Regions from separate parts of the Mycolicibacterium sarraceniae genome, predicted to be linked through region 1. Evidence: predicted binding sites of a transcription regulator. Region 1 holds the regulator's gene; the other holds the start of a gene.
The links. Region 1 encodes LexA, which represses DNA repair genes until DNA is damaged. Its sites were predicted from a motif close to CGAACANNTGTTCG; they were not measured.
Positions count from the first base shown of each region.

Region 2: cofD (2-phospho-L-lactate transferase) is a predicted target of LexA. The motif match lies at 5,054-5,067, and genes of this name have one in related genera.

Region 1 is NZ_AP022595.1:3,274,142-3,281,739, forward strand. It holds gene hflX (GTPase HflX) at 1-1,053, shown strand, start outside; gene G6N13_RS24580 (hypothetical protein) at 998-1,264, opposite strand; gene G6N13_RS16325 (acyl-CoA dehydrogenase family protein) at 1,374-2,546, shown strand; gene G6N13_RS16330 (LGFP repeat-containing protein) at 2,808-4,898, shown strand; gene lexA (transcriptional repressor LexA) at 4,902-5,570, opposite strand; gene G6N13_RS16340 (LysM peptidoglycan-binding domain-containing protein) at 5,792-6,283, shown strand; gene nrdR (transcriptional regulator NrdR) at 6,448-6,912, shown strand; gene G6N13_RS16350 (PhzF family protein) at 6,920-7,598, opposite strand, start outside.
Region 2 is NZ_AP022595.1:373,420-381,017, forward strand. It holds gene manA (mannose-6-phosphate isomerase, class I) at 1-1,047, opposite strand, end outside; gene G6N13_RS02035 (TobH protein) at 1,055-2,122, opposite strand; gene G6N13_RS02040 (phosphomannomutase/phosphoglucomutase) at 2,128-3,516, opposite strand; gene G6N13_RS02045 (DUF3499 domain-containing protein) at 3,594-4,022, opposite strand; gene G6N13_RS02050 (metallopeptidase family protein) at 4,185-4,607, shown strand; gene G6N13_RS02055 (WhiB family transcriptional regulator) at 4,624-4,911, opposite strand; gene cofD (2-phospho-L-lactate transferase) at 5,284-6,285, shown strand; gene G6N13_RS02065 (coenzyme F420-0:L-glutamate ligase) at 6,306-7,598, shown strand, end outside.

The DNA of each region.
Region 1 (7,598 bases):
GTGATCTGCGACGGTGAGCTCAGCCCCGCTCAACTCAACGCGCTGGAAAAAGTGGTGAAGGTCAAGGTCATCGACCGGACCGCCCTGATTCTGGACATTTTCGCCCAGCACGCCACCAGCCGGGAAGGCAAAGCGCAGGTGGCGTACGCGCAGATGGAGTACATGCTGCCCCGGCTGCGCGGCTGGGGTGAGTCCATGTCCCGCCAGGGCGGTGGCGCCGGCGGCAGTGGCGGCGGCGTGGGCACCCGCGGTCCCGGTGAGACCAAGATCGAGACCGACCGGCGCCGCATCCGCGAGCGAATGTCCAAGTTGCGCCGCGAGATCAAAGATATGAAGCAGATCCGCGACACCCAGCGCAGCCGCCGGTTGCACAGCGATATGGCGTCCGTCGCGATCGTCGGTTACACCAATGCCGGCAAGTCCAGCTTGCTCAACGCGCTGACCGGCGCCGGGGTGCTGGTGCAGAACGCGTTGTTCGCCACACTCGAACCCACCACTCGCCGTGGCGAATTCGATGACGGCCGGCCTTTCGTGCTCACCGACACCGTCGGGTTCGTCCGGCACCTGCCGACCCAGTTGGTCGAGGCGTTCCGCTCCACCCTGGAAGAGGTCCTCGACGCCGACCTGCTGGTGCACGTCGTCGACGGATCCGACAGCAATCCGCTCGCCCAGATCGAGGCCGTTCGTCAGGTCATCCGCGAGGTTCAGAACGACCACCACGCGCCACCGGCACCGGAACTGTTGGTGGTCAACAAGATCGACGCTGCGACAGACCTCATGCTGGCCCAGCTGCGCCGCGCGCTACCAGGCGCTGTCTTCGTCTCGGCGCACACCGGCGATGGCCTGTCGCGCCTGCGCGCTCGGCTCGGCGAACTCGTCGAACCGCGAGAGATCACCGTCGACGTGACGATCCCGTACGACCGGGGCGATCTGGTGGCCCGCCTGCACAGCGACGGGCACGTCGACGCCGTCGAGCACACCGACGCGGGCACACGCCTCACAGCACGGGTGCCCGCGGCGCTGGCAGCGAGCCTGCGCGACTACAGCAGCTAGGCGGCGTGCCGGAAAGTGCTTGCGGCTGCAGGCCTTTCGTTCTTGGGTGTGCCGGGTTCCCCGACCTGGGTGACGGGCTGCTGGCCAGGTCGACGATCAGCTTCACCGGATTGATCGGCGTGAAGATGGTGAACGGCGACATCAGATCCACGAGCGGCTTGATCAGCGCGGTGGCGCCGGACGCAGCACCGATGTCCAGCAGCGGCCACATGATCGGCAACGTTCCGATGCGGCGGTGCCGCTGCCTGTGACTTTGGTGACCAACCATCCGGTTGGTTATCCTCGTTCGCAAACCCACAGTGCCCTCCGGAAGGAAGTCAATGGCTCTCGAGAAGAACGCCACCGTTAAGTACGAGCGGACCCTGTTCGAGCCCGAACACGACCTGTTCCGCGAGTCCTACCGGGCGTTTCTCGATCGGCATGTCGCGCCGTTCCACGAGCAGTGGGAAAAAGACAAGATCGTCGAGCGCGAGGTCTGGCTCGAGGCCGGTAAGCAGGGCTTTCTCGGGATGGCCGTGCCGGAAAAGTATGGCGGCGGGGGCAACGCCGATTTCCGCTACAACGTGATCCTGACCGAGGAGACCGCGGCCGGCCGGTACAGCGGCCTCGGGTTCGGCCTGCACAACGACATCGTCGCGCCGTATCTGCTGGAGCTGACCACCGACGAGCAGAAGCAGCGCTGGCTGCCCAAGTTCTGCAGCGGTGAGCACATCACTGCCATCGCGATGACCGAACCCGGCACCGGTAGTGACCTGCAGGGCATCAAGACCCGGGCGGTCAAAGAAGGTGACCACTACATCCTGAACGGATCCAAGACGTTCATCACCAACGGCATCCACGCCGACTTGGTGATCGTGGTGGCCCAAACCGACCCCGAAAAGGGTGCGCAAGGCTTCTCGCTGCTGGTCGTTGAGCGCGGTATGGAGGGCTTCGAGCGCGGCCGGCACCTCGACAAGATCGGCCTGGACGCGCAGGACACCGCGGAACTGTCCTTCACCGACGTCAAGGTCCCGGCCGAGAATCTCTTGGGTCAGGAGGGCTTCGGCTTCATCTACCTGATGCAGAACCTGCCGCAGGAGCGCCTCAACATTGCGGTGATGGCAGCCGCGGCGATGGAAAACGTGCTCGAGCAGACGCTGCGATACACCAAGGAACGCAAGGCGTTTGGCAAGCCGATCGGCAGCCAGCAGAACAGCCGCTTCCTGTTGGCCGAACTGTCCACCGAGGCGACCGCCGTGCGCATCATGGTCGACGAGTTCATTCGCCTTCACCTTGACGGAAAACTCTCGGCCGAGCAGGCATCGATGGCGAAGTGGTACTCCACGGAGAAGCAGGTGTACCTGATCGACCGGTGCCTGCAATTACACGGCGGCTACGGCTATATGCGCGAGTATCCGGTGGCCCGCTCCTACCTCGACGCCCGGGTCCAAACGATTTACGGCGGCACGACCGAAATCATGAAGGAGATCATTGGTCGCAGCCTGGGCGTCTAACCCAGGCATGGGGTCTGAGCTGGCATTTCTAGGACCGCTCAGCCGCCATTCGGTACCCGGTTACCCGAATAGCTCGGCTTTGTGCTCGACTTTTCCGGAGTTTTACCCCTTCCCCGAGTGCGGCATATCTAAGGAAATGCCGCGTGTCGCGAAGTGCTGACGCAAAGTTGACACGGAGGATAAGGGGAATCATCTTGACCGAAACTGCGGGGAGAGCGCATGACCTGGCTTGGAAGTCGCCTCAGTAGAGGCGTCGGGCGAATGGCGCTCGTCGTCGTCGCGACGGCTACAGCGGGTCTGCTGTCGGCGCCCGGGGCGATCGCGACCCCCGACAGTGATGCGAGTGGTGCCATCGACCAGGCCTGGCAGGCTGCTGGCGGCACCAGTTCTCCGGTCGGTGCCAAGGACGGCGACGTCTACGCGGTCGGCGATGGGTTCGCCCAGAACTTCAGTGGCGGCAAGATCTTCTTCACCCCGGCCACCGGTGCCCACCTGTTGTTCGGGCCCATCCTGGACAAGTACCAGGCCCAAGGCGGCCCGGCCGACAGCGATCTCGGTTTCCCCACCATCGACGAGGTTGCGGGCCTGGTCGGCCCCGACAGCCGGGTGAGCACGTTCAGTGCCAGCGACAAACCGGCGATCTTCTGGACGCCCGACACCGGCGCGTGGGTGGTGCGCGGCGCGATCAACGCGGCCTGGGACAAACTCGGCGGCTCGGCCGGCACGATGGGCGTCCCCACCGGCGACGAGACCTTCGACGGCAACGTGGTGAACCAGAGGTTCACCGGCGGTGAGATCTCCTACGACAACAGCTCCAACACGTTCACCACGGTGCCGCCCGAACTGGCCGGCAACCTGGCCGGTCTCCAAGTGCCGACGGATGCGACGACGGCGATCAATGAGGCGTGGCGAGCCGTGGGCGGGCTCGCGGGCCCGCTCGGTGCCCGGCAGGGTGCGCAGAGTCCCGTCGGGACCGACGGTGCCGTGCAGGATTACGCCGGCGGCAAGATCTTCTACTCGCCGGCGACCGGTGCGCACGCTGTGACCGGCGCGATCCTGACGAAGTACGAGGCGCAGGGCGGACCGACGGGTGATCTCGGCCTGCCGACCGGAACCGAGGCGGACGGGGGTGCCCCGAACAGCCGCGTCAGCGCGTTCAGTGCCTCCGATAAGCCGGTGATTTTCTGGACGCCTGACAACGGTGCCATCGTGGTGCGGGGCGCGATCAACGCCGCATGGGCGAAGTTGGGCGGGGCAGGCGGCGAGCTCGGTGCTCCGACCGGCGAGCAGAGTGTCAACGGCGACACCGTGACCCAGAAGTTCAGCGGTGGCGAGATCTCCTGGAACAAATCCGCCAGCAAATTCACCACCAAACCGCCGGAGCTGGCCGGACAACTCGCCGGGCTGCAGGTGCCCAACGGGACCGGGCCGCAGTCCGGTCTGGCCGCACCGAAGTCCGGCACGGGTTTCACCTTCCACCTGTGGTGGTTGCTGATCATCATTCCGGTGCTGCTGCTGGTCGCGGTGATCGCGCTGGGTGTGCTCTGGCTGCGGCGGCGCCGTGGTAGCGATATCGAGATCGACGACGACTTCCACGATCCCGATTACGACGACGATGACGGTTACTGGCCGGATGAGCATGAGGGTCCCGCGGGTGCTCCTTCGACTGAACGCTTTTCGACCTACCCCGACGACGGCGGCGTCGTGCAGGTCGCCCAGGCGCCCGGGTTCTCTTGGGCGCAACCGGGTGGCGAGGACAAGTCGCAGCCCGGGCTCGGGGATGTGTTCGACGGCGACGAGGACTCCATCGACACCACGCCGACACGCATTCCCGCTGGGCCGGTCGATGCCGACGAGGTGGACGCAGCCGAGGCGCCCGACGGTCATACGTACGTCGAGATCGACGAGGTTGCCGATTCGGGGCGGCACGCGGTGGTGAATCTTGGTGAGTCGCAGTCGATGTGGCGACTCGATGTGGGCGAATTCGGTAGGCCGGGTCGGCGTCGCCGCGCCGCGAAGCCGGACGACGAGCCAGCGCCGGAGGAGTACGCCGAGGCCGAGATCGTCGAGCAGTACTTCCCTGCGGATCTCGAGGATGAGGGCAAACCGGTCACCGAGCCGGCGGAGGTTCTGCAGTCCGATGTGGCGGCCGGCACCGCCTCATCGCGCCCGGCGATCCACCTTCCGCTCTCTGATCCGTACCAGGCACCTGAGGGTTACGTGATCAAGGCCAACACCCACTCGGGGCTCTACTACGCCCCGGATTCGGCCCTCTACGACCACACCGTGCCCGAAGTCTGGTTCGCCAGTGAGGAACTCGCTCAGGCGAACGGGTTCGTCAAGGCGGAGTAGCCCCTAGATCTTGCGGATGACGGTGACGACCTTGCCGAGGATGGCGGCGTCGTTACCGGGGATCGGGTCGAATGCAGGGTTGTGCGGCATCAGCCATACCTGACCATTGGTGCGCTTGAACGTTTTCACAGTGGCTTCGCCGTCGATCATCGCCGCGACGATATCGCCGTTGTCAGCCACGTTCTGCTGACGGATGACCACCCAGTCACCGTCGCAGATCGCGGCATCGACCATCGATTCGCCGACGACCTTGAGCAGGAACAGCGAGCCCTCACCGACCAGTTCCTTGGGTAGCGGGAAGACGTCCTCGACGGCCTCCTCAGCCAGGATCGGGCCGCCGGCGGCGATGCGGCCGAGCACCGGCACGAACGTCGGTTCGGGAAGGGCGTCCGAGCCGGCGACATCGGTGGTCACGGCGGTCACCTCGTCGGCGCTGCGCACATCCACGGCGCGCGGGCGGTTGGCGTCGCGGCGCAGATAGCCCTTTCGCTCGAGGGTGCGCAGCTGGTGCGCCACCGAGGACGTCGAGGTGAGGCCGACGGCGTCGCCGATCTCGCGGATGCTCGGTGGATAGCCGCGGGTGGTGACCGAGGCGCGGATCACCTCGAGGATCGTTCGCTGCCGCTCGGTCAGTCCGGAGTCGGCACCTGATGTCTCACTGCGGTCGCTCATGGGCCCGAATGTAGTCGCGGGGCAGCAGATAATCAAACACTTGTTCGACCGCGGCGTGTCGCCGCCGTCAATCGTGCAGGTGATCGGCACCGCCAAAACGTGTCGGTGGGCGGATTTATTCTCCAGACACGCTCGCTCACATGTTCGTATTTCGAACGCATGGTCGAGTACAGTTCGAACACAAGGGCGAACAGTGGGCGTCTTGGAGGAAGGAAACAGACGTGACAGTCATCGACGATCGGCAGGTTTTCCCATCCGCACCGGTGCGGCCGATGCGCCCCCGTGCGGCGGTCAGGGCTAACACCCCCGTTCGGACCCGTCCCGCCGGGCCCCGCGGCCAACGGCCGTACCCGGCTCGCCCGGCCATCGCCCCGATGCGTTACTCCGGCACCGGCGTCACCTTCTCGCGGGCGCCGCACGTGCGGCGGCCGGTGAGCACCGCCGTCACGATCGCGCTGGCCGGGGTGGCCGCTCTGATCACCCTGTGGCTGGGTCTGGTGGGTCATCTCAGTGGCACGTCGGCGGCCACCGACCAGGTGCCCGATCAGCTTGCGGTGGTCCAGGTCCAGGCGGGGGAGACGCTGCAGCAGCTCGCCGGCCGGGTGGCCCCCGATGCGCCCGCCGGGCAGGTGATGGCGCGCATCCGCGACTTGAACAAGCTCGATTCAGCCACGTTGGATGCCGGACAGACGCTCATCGCCCCGATGGGGTGATCGCGCGACGCATCACGGTCGGCCACAACGTGTGCCGGACAAGCGGCCTTGCTGGTGGCGGTCTCGCTCGCCCGAGTTTTCGGGGCGTGGCCGTCGGCAGGGCAGCACAGGTAGTCTCTGGGTGGTCCGAAGCATCGAGCTGCGGCGGAGGCGAAGGAGCGGCCATGCATTGCCCGTTCTGTCGCCATCCTGATTCCAGAGTGGTCGATTCCCGTGAAGCAGACGAGGGTCAGGCCATTCGGCGGCGCCGATCCTGTCCGGAGTGCGGCCGGCGGTTCACCACCGTCGAGACCGCCGTGCTGGCGGTCGTCAAACGCAGCGGCGTCACCGAACCGTTCAGCCGCGAGAAGGTCATCAGCGGCGTGCGCCGGGCCTGCCAGGGTCGAGACGTCGACGACGATGCGCTGAACATGCTGGCCCAGCAGGTCGAAGACGCTGTGCGGGCGGCCGGTTCTCCCGAGATCCCGAGCCACGAGGTCGGCCTGGCCATTCTTGGGCCGCTGCGCGAACTCGACGAGGTGGCGTACCTGCGCTTCGCCTCGGTGTACCGCTCCTTCAGCTCCGCTGAGGATTTCGAACGCGAGATCGAGGCGCTGCGCGCCCATCGCGCGGTCGGCACCTCCGGCTGACTGGTCGTCAGCCCAGCTGGCGGGCACCGTCACTGACCACGCGGCCCGCCACTAGAACCCACCCTTCAGCATTCCAGGTCGTGTAGATCTGCGATCCCTGGCCCTGCGTGATCATCAGATCCCGGCTCAGATAGTCGGTCAGGCGAGCTGCCGCTGAACCGGTCGCCTCGTCCTCCGGAACGCCGAGATTGGTGGCGAACATCCGCGAACGAATATGCCCGCGATCGCGATCGAGCCAAGACCACACGTAGTGCTCGACGTCGTCGGGGTAGTCGCCGGGATCGGTGGCCAGCAACTCCTCCACCGAATCCAGCTCGTGGATGGCGAACTCCGGTGACCATTCCGCCCGGGCCCGCACCGTGGTGAGTGCGTCGTCATAGCTGATCTGCACGATGCCGGCAGGCACTTGGAGGGTACGGATCGGCGTGCCTCGTTCCCGCAGCCACCAGGCCGCACCCACGGTCGGGTGCCCGGCGAACGGCAGCTCGGTGGCCGGGGTGAAGATGCGTGCGTGCGCGGTGGTCGCCCCGTTGGACGGCACATCGATGAATATGGTTTCGCTGTAACCCAATTCAGCGGCGATGCGTTGGCGCTCAGTTGCGGGAACGGTCGCCGCGTCGATGACGCCAAGGGGATTACCAAAATTGCCATCGGAATCGGTGAACACCCGCAACACGGCTACGTCG
Region 2 (7,598 bases), 1.9 Mb from region 1:
CGGCGCATCGATCTCGTGGCCCAGGTTGTTTCCGTCGAGCACCAGCACACAGGTGGCGAATTCGACCGCCGGGGTGTCATAGACCAGTTCGATGCCCTCGCGGTGGGTGGGCGTTCGCAGCGTCGCCTCGTCGGCGGGGGTGAAGTCCAGCACCCTCAGCAACTCGGGGACGTCCACGTGCTTGGGGGTCAGACCACCGCGAAGTACGTTGTCGGAGTTGGCCATAATCTCCATACCCACACCATGGATGTAGCTGTGCAGGTTGCCGGCCGGCATGAAGATCGCCTCGCCCGGGGCCAGCGTGATCCGGTTGAGCAGCATGGCGGCCAGCACGCCGGCGTCACCGGGATACCGCTCCCCCAGCTCCAGCAGCGTCCTGGCTTCGGCAGCGAATTCCGTTTCACCGGAACGGGCGTAAGCCACCGCGCCGTCGAGCACCGCCGGGATCAGCACGTCCAGGTCGGGTTGGGGTGCGGTGATCCAGGTGGTGAACAGCGCGCGCAGGCCGTCTGCGTCGGGCTGGCCGGACAGCAGACCGATGAACGGATCGAGATCCGAGACCGCCAGCGCGCGCATCAACGCAACCGACCGGGCAGCCGGACGGAACCCGCCGAGAGCATCGAATTCGCTTAGTGCCACCAGTAATTCGGGTTTGTGGCTGCGGTCCCGGTAGTTGCGGATCGGCGAGTTGAGCGGTACGCCCACCCGGTCTTCCCGCGCATACCCCTCGACAGCCTGTTCGGCACTCGGATGGGCTTGCAGCGACAGCGGCTCCTCGGCCGCCAGCATCTTCACCAGGAACGGCAGGACGTCGCCGAAGCGGCCCCGCACGGCCGGCCCCAGCTGACCGTCGGGATCCGATTGCACGGCCTCGAGCAGTGACCGTTCGCCGTCCGGGGTCTCCAGCCACGCCGGATCTCCCGGATGAGCGCCAAACCACAGCTCTGCCTCAGGATGTGCCGTCGGTGAAGGCCGTCCGGTGAATTCCGCTATGGCCGTCCGAGATCCCCACGCGTAGGTGCGTGTCGCCCCTCGTAGCAATTCCACGCCGGAGTTATCCCCCCACCAATCTCAAATAAACCGCGGCCATCTGCAATCGCACGGCCAGCGTCGCGAGCTGCTGCTCGGCGCGACCGCTGGGAACGGGCGCCGCACCCGCTTCCCCGATGTCTTCGACCCCCACCAGATCGATGTCGTCGTATCCATTGACCCGGGCCGCGACCACGGGACGTTCGGCGGCCAGCGTCAGCGCCAGCACCCTGGGCCCCCTGGACAGCGGCCCGTCGATCTCTTCGTCGTGGAACAACGCGTCCACCGAGTCGCCGAATTGAGTTGTCACCCCGGTCCGTAACGCCACGAGAACGTCGGACAACCCGGCCGCGCCGACAGCCTTGCCGGCCAGCCGCAGCAGCAGCGCGGCGGCATGCCGAGCCAGTACCAGGGTTGCCGCACCGTCACCGGCGAGCACCACCTGCCGGCCGGACATCCGCTCGGCCAGGCCCTTGGCCGGGTTGGTGAACACTTCGCGGCCCACACTGTTGCGCAACGCCTCGGCGTCGAGTTCGTCGGCCAGAGCGGAAAGATCAGTCTGCAGGGCCGGGTCGACGGCCTGGAATGCGGCCAGCCCGGCCGCCAGATAGCGGCCAAGTCCGAATTCGTCGGGCGCCCATAGCCGCGGTTCCAGCACCGCAGCACGTCCGGCGGTGGCATCGCGCAGCGGTCCTTCGTAGGGCGCGGCGACGACGACGCGGGCACCGCGCCGGACCGCCGTCGCTGCCGAGGTCACCAATGCCGGGTCGCCGGGGTCGTCGCCGGCGACGACGAGAACGTCGAGCGGGCCGATCCACGGCGGAGATTCGGGGGCCACCACGATTGGCTCGCTCGCCACCCCGCCGAGCGTGACGGCCAGCATCGCGCCAGCACTCTCGGCGGCTCCGCGGCCGCCCACCCAGATCACGGTCCGGGGCCGGTCACCGCTGGCCAACGTCGCCAATTCGCCTTCCTCGACGGCAGCCGCCGTAGCCCGCACCTGCGCGCCGGCCATCGCTGCGGCCCGCAGCAGTCCGTCGCGGTCGGCCTCCAGCAGACCGTCGGTGTCATCGAGATCGATAGTGGCGTGCACAGCGCTCACGTCGCCCCGTCCGGTTGCGCGGCGATGTCCTCAGAGACCCGGCGAACGATCTCGTCGATCTCGTCGCCAGTGCGGGCTTCGACGTTGAGGCGCAGCAGCGGTTCGGTGTTGGAGGTGCGCAGGTTGAACCAGGCGCCTCCACCGAGGTCGACCGTCACACCGTCCAGATGATCCAGCGCAACAACCTGGGCGCCAAAGGTTTTCAGCACCGAATCGACACTGGCCGGCGCATCTGCCACGCGGAAATTGATTTCACCGGAGGCTTCGTAGCGCTCATAGTTGGCCATTAGTTCCGACAGCGGATGATCCTGTTCGCCGAGCGCGGCCAGTACGTGCAGCGCGGCCAGCATGCCGGAGTCGGCACCCCAGAAATCGCGGAAGTAATAGTGCGCGGAATGCTCGCCGCCGAAGATCGCGCCGGTATCGGCCATCAGCGCCTTGATATAGGAATGCCCAACTCTCGACCGTACGGGCGTACCCCCGCGCTCGATAACCAGCTCGGGCACTGCACGCGAGGTGATCAGGTTGTGGATCACGGTCGCACCGATCTCTCGGTTGAGCTCGCGGCCCGCGACCAGTGCGGTGACCGCCGACGGCGACACCGGAGCGCCCAACTCGTCGACGACAAAGCAGCGGTCGGCGTCCCCGTCGAACGCGAGCCCGATATCGGCGCCGGTCTCCACCACGAATTTCTGCAGATCGACGAGGTTTGACGGCTCCAACGGGTTGGCTTCGTGGTTGGGGAACGAGCCGTCGAGCTCGAAGAACAGCGGCAGCACCGTGAGCGCCTCGATCGGCCCCAACACCGCTGGCGTGGTGTGCCCGGCCATGCCGTTGCCCGCGTCGACGGCCACCCGCAGCGAACGCAGCTCGGCCATATCGACCAGCGAACGCAGGAACTGGCCGTAGTCGTGCAAGACATCCTGATCGTGGACCGTCCCGCGCTCACCGTCGTAGCCGGGGACGCCGGCGATCACCTCGTCGCGGATCAGCGCCAACCCGGTGTCTTCGCCGACGGGTTTGGCCCCGGCACGACACAGCTTGATGCCGTTGTAGGCGGCGGGATTGTGGCTGGCGGTGAACATCGCGCCCGCACAGCTCAGAAATCCGGATGCGAAATACAGCTGATCGGTCGACGCCAGTCCGATGCGCACCACGTCGAGGCCTTGTGCGGCCGCGCCCTCCCCGAAGGCATCGGCCAGCGCGGGCGAGCTTTCGCGCATGTCGTAGCCGATGGTCACCCGATCCCCTCCTTCGGAGCGGATCAGCCGGGCGAACGCGGCAGCGACGTCGGCGACGAACGCCTCATCGATCTCCTTGCCGACCAGGCCGCGCACATCGTAGGCCTTGATCACACTGCGGACCGCGGCGGCGGGCCTCGACATGGCGGATCTCCTGACCGAGAGGGACTCTTGGCCGCCAGCCTATCTGTCTGCGCGCCCCGGTAAGGGCAGCTACCGCGTCAGTCGGCCGGGTCCGGCAGTACCCGCAGGTGCCCGCGCCGACGGCCCGCTGTGGCAGGCCGGTGCGCTGTCGACGGCATCATCGGCGCACTGGTCGCCGGTGCATGTGCCGCGCCGCCGGGATCGGAGAAGCCAGCGATCGGCGGCCGAGCACCCAGGCCCTCGCGGCCCTCGCGGACCGCGTCGGCAAGGGCCACCAGGTCGTCCTCGTCGGGATACTCGGGCAGCGGGCCGGCGTGGCGGACCAGGTCCCAGCCGATCGGTGCGGTGATCCGGTTGGCATGTCCGACACACAGATCCCACGAATGCGGTTCGCGCGAGGTGGCCAGCGGGCCGACCACGGCGGTGGAATCCGAATAGACGAACGTCAGCGTCGCCACCGCATAATGGGGGCACCCAGGCCGGCAGCAGCGACGGGGAGCATTCACGTTCGTGAGGTTATCCCGGTTCATTCACCGGTGACCGGCGGACACGCGCAGCCGCAAGTCCGCCGATTCACAACCGTTACGATCACATCCGTGGCCGATTCCCGCAGCTCCCGGCGAGGTGGCCGGTCCGGCGGTGCCCCGGGATCACGCCGAGGCCGCGAGATGCGCGGGCCGCTGCTACCTCCGACGGTCCCGGGCTGGCGCAGCCGGGCCGAACGATTTGATACGGCGGTGCTGGAGGCTTACGAGCCGATCGAACGGCGCTGGCAACAGCGGCTCACCGCATTGGACGTCGCGGTCGACGAGATTCCGCGCATCGCGCCGAAGGATCCAGACAGTGTGCAGTGGCCGGCCGAAGTGATCGCCGACGGGCCGATCGCGCTGGCCCGACTGATCCCGGCCGGGGTCGATGTTCGCGGTAACTCCACGCGGGCCCGAATAGTGTTGTTTCGCAAGCCGATCGAGCGACGGGCCAAGGACTCGATCGATCTGACTGATCTTCTGCACGAGATATTGGTGGCACAGGTGGCCACCTATCTCGGGGTCGAGCCGTCAGTCATCGACCCGAGTATGGAAGAGGATTAGACGCAGCGAGAGCGCGTCAGATGATGCCGCGCTTGAGGCGACGACGCTCCCGCTCGGAGAGCCCGCCCCAGATGCCGAAGCGCTCATCGTGAGCGAGGGCGTAGTCGAGGCACTTGTCCTTCACCTCGCAGCCCAAGCAGATGCGCTTGGCTTCGCGAGTGGAGCCACCCTTCTCAGGGAAGAACGCTTCGGGGTCGGTCTGCGCGCACAGCGCACGTTCCTGCCACTGGTCTTCGTCTTCGGCCGGATCCGGGATCGCATCGATGATCGCGTCTGGCACCAAACTCAGGTGAGCGCGTGCCATTAGCCCCATCGTCTGCGATCCGGGAATGGACTGCGGCAACCCCATCGCGCCGATTACGTTCTCATAGGACATTTCCGCCTCCTTCACCTGGTTTCGTAGATCTTTCGCATGTCGCCCACTATGAAGTGTGCCCAACTCAATTCGAACACCTGGTCGAATCACGGTATGGGACACCGAAACCGGCAGGTCCGACCGGGAAATGACACTGATGTGATTAGACACGGCTGGGATGCTTCGCGCAAGCGATTGAACCGAAGTTCATACCATTTCCCTGGGACAATTCGGCGAGTCGATGCACCGGCGTGTCCCGAGAGTGACGTGATCGTGACCGCGTGCGCCACGCACAAGCCCGACCGCCTAGTGTCGATCGGTGTGAAGATCACCGTTCTGGTTGGTGGCGTCGGGGGTGCCCGCTTCCTGTTAGGCGTGCAACGACTACTCGGACTCGGCCAGTTCGGCGGCCAGATATCCGCCGCCACAGGCGATCTTGATCACGCGCTGACCGCCGTGGTCAACATCGGTGACGACGCCTGGATGCACGGCGTGCGCATCTGCCCCGACCTCGACACCTGCATGTACACCTTAGGTGGAGGTATCGACCCCGAGCGCGGCTGGGGACATCGCAACGAGACCTGGAATGCCAAAGAGGAATTGGCCGCCTACGGAGTTCAACCAGATTGGTTCGGTTTGGGCGACCGGGATTTGGCCACTCATTTGGTACGCAGTCAAATGCTGCGGGCCGGATATCCGCTGTCACAGGTCACCGAGGCCCTCTGCGGTCGTTGGACTCCCGGCGCCACCCTGCTCCCGGCCAGCGATGACCGGTGCGAAACCCATGTCGTGATCGACGATCCAGACACCGGTGACCGCAAAGCCATTCACTTCCAGGAGTGGTGGGTGCGCTACCGGGCACACGTGACCACGCACAGCTTCGCGTTCGTCGGCTCCGAAAGCGCCACCGCCGGGCCCGGTGTCATCGACGCGATCACCGAAGCCGATGTTGTCATGCTGGCGCCGTCGAACCCGGTCGTCAGCGTCGGCGCGATCCTGGCTATCCCCGGCGTCCGTGCGGCGCTGCGGTCTACGCCGGCGCCGATCATCGGCTACTCCCCCATCATCGGCGGAAAGCCGTTGCGTGGCATGGCCGACGAATGCCTGTCGGTGATCGGCGTGGAAACGTCGTCACAAGCCGTCGCCCGGCACTACGGCGCGCGGTCGGCCACCGGCATCCTGGACTACTGGTTGATCTCGGAGGGCGATCAGGCTGAAGTCCCCGGCGTGACAGTGAACTCGATACCCCTGCTGATGTCCGACCCCTCGGCGACCGCCGACATGGTGCGCGCCGGGCTGGAACTGGCAGGCGTGACGCTGTGACCAGTGGCTCAAGTCCAACGGTGCCGCCTAGCGGCGATCATGGCAGCGCGGCGCCCGTCGAAATCCTGCCCGTCACCGGACTTCCCGAATTCCGGCCCGGCCACGACCTGGCCGCCGCGCTCGCCACCGCCGCCCCCTGGCTGCGCGCCGGCGACATCGTCGTCGTCACCAGCAAGGTGATGTCCAAATGCGAGGGCCGCATCGTGGCGGCGCCCGCCGATCCCGACGAGCGGGATGCGCTGCGCCGCATGCTCATCGACACCGAGGCGGTGCGGGTGCTGGCCCGCAAGGGCAAAACACTGATCACCGCGAACCGCAACGGCATCGTCCAGGCGGCCGCCGGCGTCGACGGTTCCAATGTCGGTGCAACCGAATTGGCGTTGCTGCCCATCGATCCCGACGGCAGTGCGTTGGCATTGCGGACGGCGCTGCGCGAACGTCTCGGGGTCGACGTCGCCGTAGTCGTCACCGACACGATGGGGCGCGCCTGGCGAAACGGGCAGACTGACGCCGCGATCGGCTCGTCCGGACTCCCCGTGCTGTACGGCTACGCCGGCGCCGTCGACAGGCACGGCAACGAACTGGTGGTCACCGAAGTGGCCGTCGCCGACGAAATCGCCGCTGCCGCCGACCTTGTCAAAGGCAAGCTGACCGCGGTCCCCGTCGCGGTGGTACGCGGCCTCGAACTCGCCGATGACGGATCCACCGCGGCGCGACTGCTGCGCGGCGGTGAGGATGACCTGTTCTGGCTGGGCACCGCCGAATCAATCGAACTCGGCCGGCGCCAGGCCCAACTGCTCCGCCGATCGGTGCGCCAGTTCGCGGCTGAACCCGTGGACCACAAGCTCATCGAGGAGGCGGTCGCCGAGGCACTCACCGCGCCCGCACCGCATCACACCCGCCCGGTGCGGTTCGTCTGGCTGGCCGATCGCGACCGTCGCGTCGCACTGCTGGACGCCATGAAAGACGCCTGGCGCGCGGATCTGACGTCCGACGGTACACCGGCCGATGCGGTGGAGCGGCGCATCGGGCGTGGGCAGATTCTCTATGACGCACCGGAGGTCGTGATCCCGTTCCTGGTGCCCGAGGGCGCGCACAGCTACCCGGACGCGGCCCGCGCGGAGGCCGAGCACACGATGTTCACCGTCGCGGTCGGTGCGGCGGTGCAGGCGCTGCTCGTCGCGCTGGCAGTCCGCGAGGTGGGTAGCTGCTGGATCGGCTCGACCATCTTCGCCGCCGAGCTGGTCCGCGAAACCCTTGATCTGCCGACGGATTGGGAGCCCCTGGGCGCGATCGCGATCGGCTATCCCGTC